Regions from separate parts of the Streptomyces sp. NPDC001194 genome, predicted to be linked through region 1. Evidence: riboswitches for the same ligand, from Rfam matches in the RefSeq annotation. Region 1 holds a riboswitch; the other holds the start of a gene.
The links. A riboswitch is a leader RNA that binds a small molecule or an ion and turns the genes downstream of it on or off. The one in region 1 is predicted to bind ZMP and ZTP.
Positions count from the first base shown of each region.

Region 2: it holds a riboswitch for ZMP and ZTP, as region 1 does, so the genes downstream of both, glyA (serine hydroxymethyltransferase) here and ACFY1T_RS28810 (bifunctional 5,10-methylenetetrahydrofolate dehydrogenase/5,10-methenyltetrahydrofolate cyclohydrolase) in region 1, are expected to answer to the same signal.

Region 1 covers NZ_JBIAXU010000018.1:151,121-158,194, reverse strand. Annotated here, with positions in the region: gene ACFY1T_RS28820 (RNA polymerase sigma factor) at 1-1,320, opposite strand, end outside; gene ACFY1T_RS28815 (methyltransferase domain-containing protein) at 1,546-2,307, opposite strand; ZMP/ZTP riboswitch at 2,416-2,515, shown strand; gene ACFY1T_RS28810 (bifunctional 5,10-methylenetetrahydrofolate dehydrogenase/5,10-methenyltetrahydrofolate cyclohydrolase) at 2,615-3,460, shown strand; gene ACFY1T_RS28805 (NADH:flavin oxidoreductase/NADH oxidase family protein) at 3,670-4,923, shown strand; gene ACFY1T_RS28800 (MAB_1171c family putative transporter) at 4,943-6,145, opposite strand; gene ACFY1T_RS28795 (NAD(P)/FAD-dependent oxidoreductase) at 6,142-7,074, opposite strand, start outside.
Region 2 covers NZ_JBIAXU010000001.1:581,160-588,233, reverse strand. Annotated here, with positions in the region: gene ACFY1T_RS02795 (carboxymuconolactone decarboxylase family protein) at 1-272, opposite strand, end outside; gene ACFY1T_RS02790 (PLP-dependent aminotransferase family protein) at 319-1,770, shown strand; gene ACFY1T_RS02785 (hypothetical protein) at 1,797-2,648, opposite strand; gene ACFY1T_RS02780 (hypothetical protein) at 2,746-3,075, shown strand; gene ACFY1T_RS02775 (glutathionylspermidine synthase family protein) at 3,082-4,275, shown strand; gene rocD (ornithine--oxo-acid transaminase) at 4,390-5,598, opposite strand; ZMP/ZTP riboswitch at 5,757-5,847, shown strand; gene glyA (serine hydroxymethyltransferase) at 5,883-7,074, shown strand, end outside.

The DNA of each region.
Region 1 (7,074 bases):
GAGGTCACCGAACTCGCTGTCGCCCTCCTCACCCAGCGGGGTGTGCAGGGAGATCGGCTCGCGGCCGTACTTCTGGACCTCGATGACCTTCTCGGGGGTCATGTCGAGTTCCTTGCCCAGCTCCTCCGGGGTGGGCTCGCGGCCCAGGTCCTGGAGCATCTGGCGCTGCACACGGGCGAGCTTGTTGATGATCTCGACCATGTGGACGGGGATGCGGATCGTGCGCGACTGGTCGGCCATGGCACGCGTGATCGCCTGCCGGATCCACCAGGTCGCGTACGTGGAGAACTTGAAGCCCTTGGTGTAGTCGAACTTCTCCACGGCACGGATCAGGCCGACGTTGCCCTCCTGGATCAGGTCCAGGAAGAGCATGCCGCGGCCGGTGTAGCGCTTGGCCAGGGAGACCACGAGACGGAGGTTGGCCTCCAGCAGGTGGTTCTTGGCGCGGCGCCCGTCCTCGACGAGGATCTCCAGCTCGCGCTTGAACGCGGGCTTGTGGTCCTCCTCCTCTTCGAGCTTGTACTCGGAGAAGAGACCCGCCTCGATGCGCTTGGCGAGCTCGACCTCCTGCTCGGCGTTGAGCAGCGGCACCTTGCCGATCAGCTTCAGGTAGTCCTTGACGGGGTCGGCGGTGGCACCGGCCACCATGACCGTCTGCGCCGGGGCGTCGTCCTCGTCGTCGTCGGACAGGACGAAGCCCTGGGTGCCGCCGGCCTTGGGGGCCTCTTCCTCGACCTCGTCGACGAGGTCCTCGGCGGCCCAGTCCTCACCCTCGGCGGCCGGGTTCTCGCCCTCGTCCGAGTCCTTGGCACTGGTCTTCTTGGCCGCGGCGGCGGTCTTCTTCACCGCGGTCTTCTTCGCGGCGGTCTTCTTGACCGTCCGCTTCTTCGGCTCGGCGGCGGCGTCGGCCGTCACCTCGTCCTCGGTGGCCGCGGCCGGCGAAGCGGATATCGCCGCCGCGGTGGCCGGGGCCGCGCTGGTGGCCGAGGCCTTGCGCGCACCGATGGGGCGCGGCGCGGCGGCCGCCTTCTTCGTCACGGTGCGGGCAGGCGCGGCGGCCGCCTTGCGGGGCTTCTTCGCGGCAGCCTTCGTGGCGGGGGCGGCGCTGACGTGCAGGGCGACACCCTCCTCGTCCAGGACCTGGTTCAGGCTGCGCAGGACCCGCTTCCACTGGTCCACCGGGATGCGGCCGGCCTCGAAGGCCTGGCGCACGTCGTCACCGTTGATGTGACCCTGCTCGCGGCCGCGCTCGACGAGCGCGACGAGGGCCTCCGATTCGGCGATCTCCGGAGGGAACGTACGGGACGGGCTGAGCGACACAAGGAGCCTCTCGTTGCGAACAGATAGGGAGTGGGCGGGACATCATCGCGCGGACTCGGGAAACAGACCCGAGGGGGGTCTGTATTCCGGGGCCGCGCGAGGACACCTGTCGGTTCATCGCATGCCCGAGTCGATTCGTTACGCGCTGAATTGAGTGACCTGCGCCACGCTGTGGGCGCGCAACCATTCGGCCGTGGATCCGTCCGCGCCTGCGCACCCTTCCCGTCAGCCCGTTTTGCGGGCTTCGATGAGGAAACGGGCGGTATGCGCCACGAACGGGCCGTCACGATCGATCTGTTCGTGGAGCTCGCGCAACCGGTCCCGGTACTGCCCGACCGTGAAGCCGGGCACCATCCAGATCACCTTCCGCAGAAAGTAGATCACGGCTCCGATGTCGTGGAACTCCGTACGCAGTCTTTCGGAGCGCAGATCCACCACTTCGAGGCCGGCCTTGCCCGCGTCGGCCACCGCGTCGTCGGGGTGCCGGCCGCGCCGGACCTCCTCCGGCTGGGGTCCGAGGAAGTACTCGACGAGCTCGAAGACGCTCGCCGGCCCGACCTGCTGCGAGAGGTACGTACCGCCCGGACGCAGCACCCGCGCGATCTCCTCCCACCAGATGGTCACCGGGTGACGGCTGGAGACCAGCTCGAAGGCCTCGTCGCCGAACGGCAGCGGCGGCTCGTCGGCGTCCGCGACCACGACCGCGCCCAGGGGGTGCAGGAGCCGGGTCGCCCTGCCGATGTTCGGCGGCCAGGACTCGGTGGCCGCCATGAGCGGGGGCAGCGGCCCGGCCCCGGCGAGCACCTCCCCGCCGCCGGTCTGGATGTCGAGGGCGGAGCGGACCCCGGCGAGGCGCTCGCCGAGCAGCCGCTGGTAGCCCCAGGAGGGTCGCTGCTCGGTGGCCCGGCCGTCGAGCCAGGAGAAGTCCCAGCCGTCGACCGAAACGGACTCGGCTTCGGCGACGAGGTGGTCGAAAGTGCGCGTCATGTCTCGATCGTCCCAGGCTCGGCGCCGGTGATCCACCGGTTTGACCGGATCCCGCGCACCGGGGGCGGCCGCGGACCACCGCACCCGCCGACGGGGTCCATTAGAGTGGAGCCGGGCCGTGACTGGCGTTCGGGTGGATCACCACCGGGGAGCGGCCCGGCGTACGTCCCCGCACGTACGTCTCCTGCCGCGCGCCTGGGCGAACCGCGAACCCGCGAACCGCGATCCGCAGCGACGCTCAGGAGACCCCGTGACGACTGCCCAGACTGCCACTGCCACCGTCACCGACGCCGGCCGCGCCCGGCTGATGGACGGCACCGCCCTCGCCCGCCGCGTCTCGGAGCGGACGGCCGCCCTCGCGGCGAAGATCACCGAGCGCACCGGCACCGCCCCCTGCCTCGCGACCGTGCTCGTCGGCGAGGACCCGGCGTCCGTGACGTACGTGAAGATGAAGCAGAACCGCTGCGCCAAGGCCGGGATCACCTCCCGCCACGTGGAGCTGCCGGCCGAGACCACCACCGAGGAGCTCGTCGCCGCGCTCACCGCCCTCTCCGAGGACCCGGAGATCAGCGGCATCCTGCTCCAGCACCCGGTCCCGCACCACATCGACGAGCGCGCCGCCTTCGAGGCCATCGCCCCGGGCAAGGACGTCGACGGGGTCACCATGCACTCCTTCGCCGCCATGGGCTTCGGGCTGCCGGGCTTCGTGTCCTGCACCCCCGGCGGGATCATGCGGCTCCTCGCCGAATACGACGTGGACCTGACCGGCAAGCACGCCGTGGTCGTCGGGCGCAGCGCGATCCTGGGCAAGCCGGCCGGCATGCTGCTGCTGGAGCAGAACGCCACCGTCACCTACTGCCACTCCCGCACCGTCGACCTGCCGTCGATCGTGCGCCAGGCCGACGTGCTGGTCGCCGCCGTGGGCAAGGCCGAGTTCATCCGGGGCGAGGACATCAAGCCGGGCGCCGTGGTCCTGGACGCCGGCTACAACGAGGGCAACGTCGGCGACGTCCACTTCGAGTCCGCCGCCGCCCGCGCCTCGCTGATCACCCCGGTCCCGGGCGGTGTCGGCCCGATGACCATCGCCGTGCTGCTGGAGCAGACGGTCCGGGCGGCCGCCGCCCAGGCCGGGCTGGAGCTCGCGGACCTCTGACCGCAGCGCTCGCGCGCCGCGTACGGGAACACCGCCTGCGCACACCGCTTACGGCAGACGCCCCGGGCCCCTCGGCCCGGGGCGTTCCGCGTTTTCCGGGGTGTCTTGATTCTTGTGGGCGGATCCTGACGGGGGCCGGGGAGCGAGCGGTATGTTTTGCGCCGGGGCGCGCGATGACACGTGCAACACGTTTCCTGGGGAGACTGCTGATGGACCTGTTCACGCCACTGGAGCTGCCCGGCGGCTCGGCCCTGCCGAACCGCTTGGCGAAGGCGGCCATGGAGGAGAGCCTCGCCGGGTCCGGCCAGCTGCCGGACGAGCGCATCGAGCGCCTCTACCGGCGCTGGGCGCGGGGCGGCGCGGGTCTCCTGATCACCGGGAACGTGATGGTCGACCGCCGGGCGCTGACCGCGCCGGGCACCATCGTCCTCGACGCCCGTTCCCCGCTCGACCCCTTCCGCCGCTGGGCCGAGGCCGCGTCCAGCGGTGGCGGGCGGGTCTGGATGCAGATCAACCACCCGGGCCGGCAGGTCGGCTCCGAGATGCCCGGCACGGCCTGGGCGCCCTCCGACATCGGCGTCAGCCTCGGCAAGCACACCAAGCGCTTCGCCCGCCCCACCGCGATGACCGAGGCCGACATCGAGGCCACCATCGCCCGGTTCGCGGTCACGGCCCGGCGGGCCGAGGAGGCCGGCTTCGACGGGGTGCAGATCCACGCCGCCCACGGCTACCTGCTCAGCCAGTTCCTCTCCCCGCTGGTCAACCGGCGCACCGACCGCTGGGGCGGCAGCCCGGAGAACCGGGTCCGGCTGCTCACCGAGGTCGTCCGGGCGGTCCGCGCGCAGGTGGCCCCCGGCTTCGCGGTCGGCGTCAAGCTCAACACCGCCGACTTCCAGCGCGGCGGCTTCGACACCGAGGACGCGGTGCAGGTCCTCGAGGCCCTCGGCGGCCTCGGCGTCGACCTGGTCGAACTGTCCGGCGGCAGCGTGGAGAGCCCCGCGACCCTGGGCCGCACCGCCGACCTGCGGACCCTCGAGCGGGAGGCGTACTTCCTCGCCTTCGCCGAGCAGTTCCTGGACGCGGCCACGATGCCGCTGATGCTGACCGGCGGGATAGGCCGCCAGGAGACCGCTCGGAAGGTACTGGCCCGCGGGGTGTCCGTCGTCGGGCTCGCCTCCGCGCTGGCGTTCCGCCCCGATCTGCCGGCCCGCTGGCGCGCCGGGGAGGACGTACGGGTGACCGTGGAGCGGCTGCGCTGGAAGGACCGGGACCTGGCCGGCGCCGCGCTGCTGGCCTTCGTACGCTTCCAGCTGCACCGGCTGGCACGCGGGCTGGAGCCGCGCCCGGCGGCCTCCCCGCGGGCCACGTTCGCCCTCGACCAGCTCCAGCACTGGCGCCGGGTGCGGGCGTACGGGGCCTGGCTCGCGCGCAACCCCGAGCCGGAGGACGCCCTCGCCGGGTGAGGACCGGCGGCCGGCGCCTTCAGAGCGCGGCCGGGTCCCGCCGTACGGCCGCCACGATGGGGGAGGTGCGGAACTCCCGGGCCAGCGCGGTCAGCGGCCGGGAGTCCAGCCGGTACGGCTCGGGCAGCCCCTGGTCGGCCTCGGCACCGGCCGCCCGGGAGGCCGCCGCCGCGGCTTCGGCGGCGGCCGCCTCCCGGCGCCGGCAGGCCGCGGCGAGCATGGCCGCGTCGGCCACGACCGAGGCCCGCGACGCGCACATGCCCTGGCCGAGGGCGGCCTCGTGGGCGGCGCCCCGCACGGCCGGGTCGAACCAGCTGGCCAGGGCCAGGATCCCGTCGTCGATCACCGATTCCCGGTGGATCAGCCGGATCCCGATCGGCGACCACCAGGTCAGCGGCACCGTCGTCACGCTCGACGCGGCGAAGCCGCGCAGCGCCTTCCACAGCGGGTGCAGCCGCCGGTAGCGGCTGAAGTCCCGCCAGGCCGCCGAACCGCCGACCAGCGGGACGATGAACCCCGAGCCCACCATCAGGGCCGCGGCGGAGGCGAACGGCGGGGCCACGTACGTGGACAGGCCGTCCCAGTCGCGGCCCGTCCAGCGGGCGCCCACCGCCGCCCACTTCGCGACCAGGTAGCCGAGGTCCAGCGCCCCGCCGAGCACGATCAGGGCCAGTCCGGTGCGCAGCGGGCGCAGCGAGGGGCGCACGCGCAGCAGCCACTTCCAGCACAGCAGGGTCAGCGTCGAACTGCCCACCGTGTGCGCGAGGAGGTAGCAGACGATCATCTCGCGCAGCCAGGGCGTGTTGGCGTAGTACGTGTCCAGGTCGCGCAGCCGTTCCGCGGGCGCGTCGCCGATCGCGAACAGGACGACGATGAGCAGGGTGACGGCGCTGAACACGGCCACCGTCAGCCGGGTGGCCCGCCGTACGACGGCGGGCGGGCCGCCGCCCCACTGCAGGACCAGAACGATGCACGACCCGGAGAACGCGGTCAGCGCGCTGTACACGAGCGGGGCCGAGAAGTTGACGATCCCGGTGAACCGGTTGACCGCGGAGATCGTCGGCGGCGCCGCCAGGAACATGACGAGGCAGCCGACGACGAGCAGGGTGCACACGGCCCGCATGAGCGGCTGGTCCCAGCCCCGGCGCAGGGTCGGCGCCTTGATCAGCAGCGCCAGGATCATCACCGACCCCGGGACGTACAGGATGAGACCGTCGTTCATCGCGCCTGACCGACGGGACCCACGGGATCGACCGGCCCCGCCCCCTGGTCGAGCCCCGCGACGGCCCGCTCGGCCGCCGTCAGCGGCGGCGCCTTCAGCGCACCCCGGTCCGAGGCGCGCAGCACGCGCCAGACCACCGAGGGCCTCAGCCAGTACGCCGGAGTGCTGCTCATCGTGATGACCTGGAGGAACGCGGCGGTCAGCGCCTCCCGCGTGGTGGCTCCGGTCATCAGCCGGTTGACGTACGCGTTGAGCAGACCGACACCGGCCCGCGGCTTCATGCCGGTGGCCCCCGGGTACAGGATGTCCTGCGAGGTGGCGAGCTCCCAGGCGGTGGACACCTGCGGGACGAGCGCGCGCTGCGCCTCGCGGCCGAAGGAGGGATGGGCGAGCCCCTGGGTGCGCAGCAGGGTCCGCACGGCCAGCAGCCCCTGCGCGGCGACGGTCATGCCCTGCCCGTACAGCGGGTTGAAGGTCGCTACGGAGTCGCCGACGGCGAAGAACCCGTCGGGCAGGTCCGCCTTCTCGAAGTAGACCCGGCGGTTGGCGGTGCCCTGGGTGACGGCTATGTCGCTCAAGGGCTTCCTGCCGGCCAGGAGTTCGCCGACGATCGGGTCGCGCAGGCCCTTGGCGAACGGGATGAACTGCTCGGGGTCGCCGGTGGGCTGGCCGCCGCGGGTGCCGGACAGGGTGGCCTGCCACTGGCCGTTCTCGATGGGGACGATCGTCGCGGTCTGGCCTGGCACGTACACCCGCGGGTCGGACTGCACGTTGACGATCGGGAAGCCCATCCCGTGCGCCCCGGCGGGGGCTTCGAAGATCCGGGTCGCGTAGACCAGGCCGGAGTCGACCTGGGCCTGTCTGATCCCGCCGACCCCCAGTTCCTGCAGCCAGGCCCTGGCCCGCGAGCCGCGCCCGCTCGCGTCGAC
Region 2 (7,074 bases), on a different contig from region 1:
GACTCCTCCAGGGCGGTCAGCTGCACGATCCGCTCGACGCTCTCGCCGCCGGCGATGGCGTCCTTGGTGTGCATGTCCAGGCAGAAGGCGCAGTGGTTGAGCTGCGAGGCGCGGATCTTGACCAGTTCGATCAGGGCCGGGTCCAGGCCCTTCCTCGCGGCCATCTCCAGGCTCACGATCGCCTTGTAGACCTCGGGTGCGTGCTTGGCCCAGCCCATGCGGGGGGTGTGCTCGGGTGCGTGTGCGGTGGTGTCTTCGTACGTGGTGGTCATGCGTCCACTTTAAGAAGCAGGCGGCCCGCCCGTATGGTCCATATCCATGAAGGAATCTTGGGCCACTTCCGATGCCGGGGCGGGTGGCGGGGGCGGTGCTCCCGGTGCCGATTTCGGCGCCGACCTGCACTTGGACCTCTCCGCCGGGCGCGGCCTGCGCGCCGGGCTCGTCGAAGCGCTGCGCGAGGCCGCGCGCAGCGGGCGGCTGGCGCCGGGGACCCGGCTGCCGTCCTCGCGCTCCTTCGCCGCGGACCTCGGGATCGCGCGGAACACGGTCGCGGAGGCGTACGCCGAGCTCGTCGCCGAGGGCTGGCTGACGGCCCGCCAGGGCTCGGGCACCCGGGTCGCGGAACGTGCCCGGCCGCTCCGGCCCGCGGGGTCCGCCCGCGTCCGGCACCCCTCGCCGAAGCGGCACTCGTACAGCCTGGTGCCCGGCACCCCGGACCTGGGGGCCTTCCCGCGCGCCGCCTGGCTGACGGCGGCCCGGCGGGCGCTGACGGACGCGCCGAGCGACGCCTTCGGGTACCAGGTCGACGCGCGCGGCCGGGTGGAGCTGCGGGAGGCGCTCGCCGGGTACCTGGCACGGGCGCGCGGGGTGTACGCGGACCCGGAGCGGATCGTGCTGTGCGCGGGGTTCGCGCACGCGCTGATGCTGCTGGCCGGGGTGTTGCGGGCGCGCCGGGTCCGGGACGTGGCGGTGGAGGGGTACGGCCTTTACATGCACCGGGAGACGCTGACGCGGGCGGGGCTGCGGACGCGGCCGCTCGCGGTGGACGACGCGGGCGCGCGGACGCCGGACCTGTCCGGACCGGCGGGCGCGGGCGCCGGAGCGGTGCTGCTGACCCCCGCGCACCAGTTCCCCACCGGGGCGGCGCTGACCCCGGCCCGCCGGGCGGCGGCGGTCGACTGGGCCCGGAGCACGGGCGGGATCATCGTGGAGGACGACTACGACGGGGAGTTCCGCTACGACGGCCAGTCGGTGGGCGCGCTGCAGGGACTCGACCCGGACCGGGTGGTCTACCTCGGTACGGCGAGCAAGTCGCTCGCCCCGGGGCTGCGGATGGGGTGGATGGTGGTGCCGCCGGGGCTGCTGGACGAGGTCGTCGCGGCGAAGGGGCGGACCGACTGGACGTCGAGCGCGGTGGACCAGCTGACGCTGGCGGAGTTCATCCGGTCCGGGGCGTACGACCGGCACGTGCGCGGCATGCGGCTGCGGTACCGGCGCCGCCGGGACGAGCTGGTCGAGGCCGTCTCCGGCCGGGTGGCGGTGTCGGGCATCGCGGCGGGCCTGCACGCGGTGCTGGACCTCCCGGAGGGCACCGAGGCCGCGGCCCTGCGGTCCGCGGCCTGGCAGGACCTGGCGGTGGTGCCGCTGTCCTTCTTCGCCCACCCGGACGCGGAACTCCCGCGGCGGGAGGCCCTGGTGGTCGGCTACGGAACCCCGCCGACGAGCGCCTGGTCGGCGACGCTGACGGCCCTGCTGGCCGCCCTGCCCTGAGCCGTGCCGGTCCCGCCCGGGCGGCGTCAGGCTCCGGCGGGGTCCGGGGTGCCGGGTCGCGGGGTCGCCGGCGGTTCGCCGAAGCGGGCCAGGGCCAGGGCTCCGGCCACCGCCACCGCGAAGCCGAGCACGGCCAGCCAGGTCAGGCCCGCACGGGTGGTGTCGCCGAGCCAGGCCACGCCCACCGCCGCCGGGCCGATCGTCTCGCCGAGCACCATGCCCGCCGTGGCCGTCGTCACCGAGCCGCGCTGGAGCGCCGAGGTGAGCAGCAGGAACCCGGCGGCCCCGCCCAGCAGCAGTGCGTACAGAGCCGGGTTCGCGAGCGTCGCGGGCGAGACGTCGTCGATCAGCCGGACCGACACCTCGACCACCCCGAAGCCCGTCCCCGACGCGAGGCCGAGGACCAGTGCGCGCGAGCGGTCCGGGAGCCCGCCCGCCACCACCCCCACCAGCAGCACCAGCACCGCCACCCCCAGCAGCCCCAGTTTCAGCGCGAACGACCCCGTCCCCGAGCCCTCCTCGCCCGACGACAGCGCCAGCATCGCCAGCCCCGCGCACACCGTCCCCACCGCGCCCCACTCGGCCCCGCTCAGCGGTACGTGCAGCAGCCGCGCCGAGACCACGGCCGTCACCGCGAGGCTCGCCGCCAGCGCCGCCCCCACCGTGTAGATCGGGATGTTGCGCAGCGCCACGATCTGGAGGACGAAACCGGCCGCGTCCAGCCCCAGGCCCACCACGTACCGCCACTGCCGGGCCGCCCGCAGCAGCAGCGCCGCGTCCACGCCGGACCCGGTCCCCGGCTCCGCCGCCCGCGCGGCCATCGCCTGCAGTACCGACGCCGTACCGAAACAGACCGCCGCACCGAGTGCGCAAACCATCCCAAGGAGCACGAAAAGACTCTAGGTCATGGAGGTCATGAGGGGGTTTCGACGGCCGGATTCCATCGGTTCGCCGCCCCGTTCTAGTCTGTCCGCCATGGACGACAGCAGTACGGGCAGCAGAACAGGCGACAACACCACCACGCGACGACGCATGCGCTCCGGCGGCGTCGCCCTCGGCGGCATGGGCCTGCTCGCCGCCGCCCTCGTGGCGTGCGGCAGCAGCAACGAGCCCGACAAGCGCTGCGCGGACCGCGTCACCCTGGAGAAGCTGAACACCAAGGAGTGCAAGAGCGGCGGCCGCGGCTCGTACTACTACGGCGGATCCGTGGCGAGCAACAACAGCATCAGCGGCGGCAGCTTCGACAAGTCCGCCGTCACCCGCGGCGGCATCGGCGGCAGCCACAAGAGCTCCTCGGGCGGCTGATCCAGCGTGCAGCGCCACACGATCGAGCCGCGCCCCGACTGGCAGAAGAAGGTCGAGGAGCAGGGGTTGATCTACCCCCTCACCCGCTACCCCGACGACTCCCTGCGGCCCTACTGGGACGAGAGCGCGTACTACTCCTTCACCCTCCCCGAGGTGGAGGCGCTGGAGAACGTCGTCGAGGAGCTGCACGCCATGTGCCTGGCCGCGGCCGCGCACATCGTCGAGCACGACCGCTTCGCCGACCTGGGCATCACCGACCCGAAGCTGGCCGCCCTCATCGCCGAGTCCTGGCGCCGGCGGGCCGAACAGCCCTCCCTCTACGGCCGGTTCGACCTGCGCTACGACGGAGCCGGCGGTCCGGCCAAGATGCTGGAGTACAACGCCGACACCCCCACGTCCCTCGTGGAGGCGGCCAGTCCGCAGTGGTTCTGGATGGAGGAGCGCTTCCCCGGCGCCGACCAGTGGAACTCCCTCCACGAGCGGCTCGTCGAAGCCTGGCGCCGGCAGGCGGAACTGCTGCCGCCCGGCCCGGTCCACTTCGCGCACTCCGAGACGGACGAGCTCGGCGAGGACCTGATGACGGTCGCCTACCTCCAGGAGACCGCCGAGCAGGCGGGCCTGGCGACCGTGGAGCTGTCCGTCGAGCAGATCGGCTGGGACAGCCTGTCGGGCCGGTTCGTCGACCGGGGGCTCGGCTTCATCCGCAGCTGCTTCAAGCTCTACCCGTGGGAATGGCTGGTCACCGACCCCTTCGCCCCGCAGGTCCTCGGCACGTACGACCACGGCGGCGGCTCGGGGACCACCACGTGGATCGAGCCGCTGTGGAAGATGCTGCTCTCCAACAAGGCGCTGCTGGCGATCTTGTGGGAGCTCTTCCCGGAGCACCCGAACCTGCTGCCCGCCTACCTCGACGGCCCGCGCGAGCTCGCGCGGACCACCGGGTACGCGGCGAAGCCGCTGCTGGGCCGCGAGGGCGCCGGGGTCACCCTGCACCCGGCCGGCGGCGACGAGCCGTTCACGCCGGACGAGGGGGAGACGTACGTCTTCCAGGGCCTGGCCCCGCTCCCCGACTTCGACGGCAACCGCGTGGTGCTCGGCGCCTGGGTCGTCGAGGAGGAGGCCGCGGGCCTGGGCATCCGCGAATCGGCGGGCCCGGTCACGGACGAGTACGCCCGCTTCCTGCCCCACGTCATCCTGTAGCGCCGTCCCGCCGTGGGGGGGGGGCCCCCCCCCCGGCCCCCCCCCCCCGCCGCGGGCCCCCCCCGCCGGGGGGGGGGGGGGGCGGCCCGCCCGCCCCCCCCCACGGCCGAGGCGTCAGCCCGCGGCCAGCACCTCGCGCAGCTGGTCCAGGCCCCAGTCCAGGTCCTCCTTGCCGATCACCAGCGGCGGCGCGATCCGGATCGTCGACCCGTGCGTGTCCTTGACCAGCACGCCCCGCTCCATCAGCGCCTCGGAGATCTCCCGGCCCGTGCCGTGCGCCGGGTCGATGTCGACGCCCGCCCACAGCCCCCGCCCGCGTACGGCGGTCACGGCGCCCCCGCCGACCAGCAGGTTCAGCTCCCGGTGCAGGTGGTCGCCGAGCTCGGCGGCGTGCTGCTGGTGCTCGCCGGAGCGCAGCATCGCGATCACCTCCAGGGCGACCGCGCAGGCCAGCGGGTTGCCGCCGAAGGTGGAGCCGTGCTCGCCGGGCCGGAACACCCCGAGCACGTCCCGGTCGGCGACGACGGCCGAGACCGGGACCACGCCGCCGCCCAGCGCCTTGCCGAGGATGTACACGTCCGGTACGACGTCCTCGTGCTCGCACGCGAAGGTCTTCCCGGTCCGGCCCAGCCCCGACTGGATCTCGTCCGCCATGAACAGGACGTTCCGCTCGCGCGTGAGCTCCCGTACGCCCTGCAGGTAGCCGGGCGGCGGCACGAGGACCCCGGCCTCGCCCTGGATCGGCTCCAGCAGCACGGCCACGGTGTTCGCCGTGACGGCAGCCGCCAGCGCGGTGAGGTCCCCGTACGGAACGATCTCGAACCCGGGGGTGTAGGGCCCGTAGTGGTCGCGCGCCTCGTGGTCCGTCGAGAAGCTCACGATGGTCGTCGTACGGCCGTGGAAGTTGTTGGCCGCGACCACGATCTTGGCCTGGCCGTCGGGCACGCCCTTGACCTCGTAACCCCACTTGCGGGCGGTCTTCACCGCCGTCTCCACGGCCTCCGCGCCGGTGTTCATCGGCAGCACCATCTCCTTGCCGCACAGCGCGGCGAGTTCACGGCAGAAGTCGGCGAACCGGTCGTGGTGGAAGGCCCGCGAGGTGAGGGTGACCCGCTCCAGCTGCGCCTTGGCCGCATCGAGCAGACGGCGGTTGCCGTGGCCGAAGTTGAGCGCCGAGTAGCCCGCGAGCATGTCCAGGAACCGGCGGCCCTCGACGTCGGTCATCCACGCGCCTTCCGCGGACGCCACGACGACGGGCAGCGGGTGGTAGTTGTGCGCGCTGTGCGCCTCGGCGGAACGCAGCGCTTCAGCAGTTGTCGACACGGGGTCTCCGATCGTCGGTGCGGGCGTGATGGACGTGACGAGGGCGATGGAGGTGACGGGGGTGGCGTCACCTGCGTCACGTCACCTTGTATACGGCTATACGTCGCTCGTATACCGGACGGGGAAACCTTTCTTGTGGACCGCCCGCTAAGGTGAGCGGTACGCACGGCGACTGGCGTACGGAGAACCAACTCCGGGGGAGTCGTGCGCGCACGACCGCATACAGGGCCGCTCGCCTGGGCCTCGCGGGGACGAGAACTGACATCGACCCCGGAGGAGCCGCCATGAGCGCGAGCCGCCACCCCGCCCTGACCGCAGTCGACCCCGAGCTGGCGTCCTTCGTCGCCGACGAGGAGACCCTGCAGGCGCAGACCCTGCGCCTGATCCCGAGCGAGAACTACGTGTCCGCCGCCGTGCTCGAGGCCTCCGGCACGGTGCTGCAGAACAAGTACAGCGAGGGCTACCCGGGCCGCCGCTACTACGAGGGCCAGCAGAACATCGACCGCGTCGAGGCGCTGGCCGTCGAGCGGGCGAAGGGCCTGTTCGGGGTGGATCACGCCAACGTCCAGCCGTACTCCGGCTCCCCGGCGAACCTCGCCGTGTACCTGGCCTTCGCGAAGCCGGGCGACACGGTGATGGGCATGGCCCTGCCGATGGGCGGGCACCTGACGCACGGCTGGGGGGTCTCGGCGACGGGGTCCTGGTTCCGCGGCGTGCAGTACGGGGTGTCCGCCGGGACCGGCCTGATCGACTACGACGCCGTGCGCGAGCTCGCACTGGCGGAGCGCCCGAAGATCATCTTCTGCGGCGGTACGGCGCTCCCGCGCACGATCGACTTCGAGGCGTTCTCCTCGATCGCCCGGGAGGCCGGCTCGGTCCTCGTCGCGGACGTCGCGCACATCGCCGGCCTGATCGCGGGCGGGGCGCACCCCTCGCCGGTCGGGCACGTGGACGTGGTCTCCACGACCACGCACAAGACGCTGCGCGGGCCGCGCGGCGCGATGCTGATGTGCCGGGAGGAGCACGCGAAGGCCATCGACAAGGCGGTCTTCCCGGGCCTCCAGGGCGGCCCGCACAACCAGACGACGGCGGGCATCGCGGTGGCCCTGCACGAGGCGGCGCAGCCGTCCTTCGTGACGTACGCGCACGCCGTGGTCGCCAATGCCAAGGCCCTGGCGGCGGCGCTGCTGGACCGGGGCTTCGACCTCGTGTCGGGCGGTACGGACAACCACCTGATCCTGATGGACCTGACCTCGCGGGGGGTCCCGGGGAAGGTGGCGGCCAAGGCGCTGGACCGCGCCGGGATCGTCGTGAACTACAACACGGTCCCGTTCGACCCGCGCAAGCCCTTCGACCCGTCGGGCATCCGCATCGGCACCCCGTCCCTGACCTCGCGGGGCCTGGGGACGGACCACATGCCGCTGGTGGCGGAGTGGATCTCCCGCGCCGTGGACGCCGCCGCCAAGTCGGACGAGC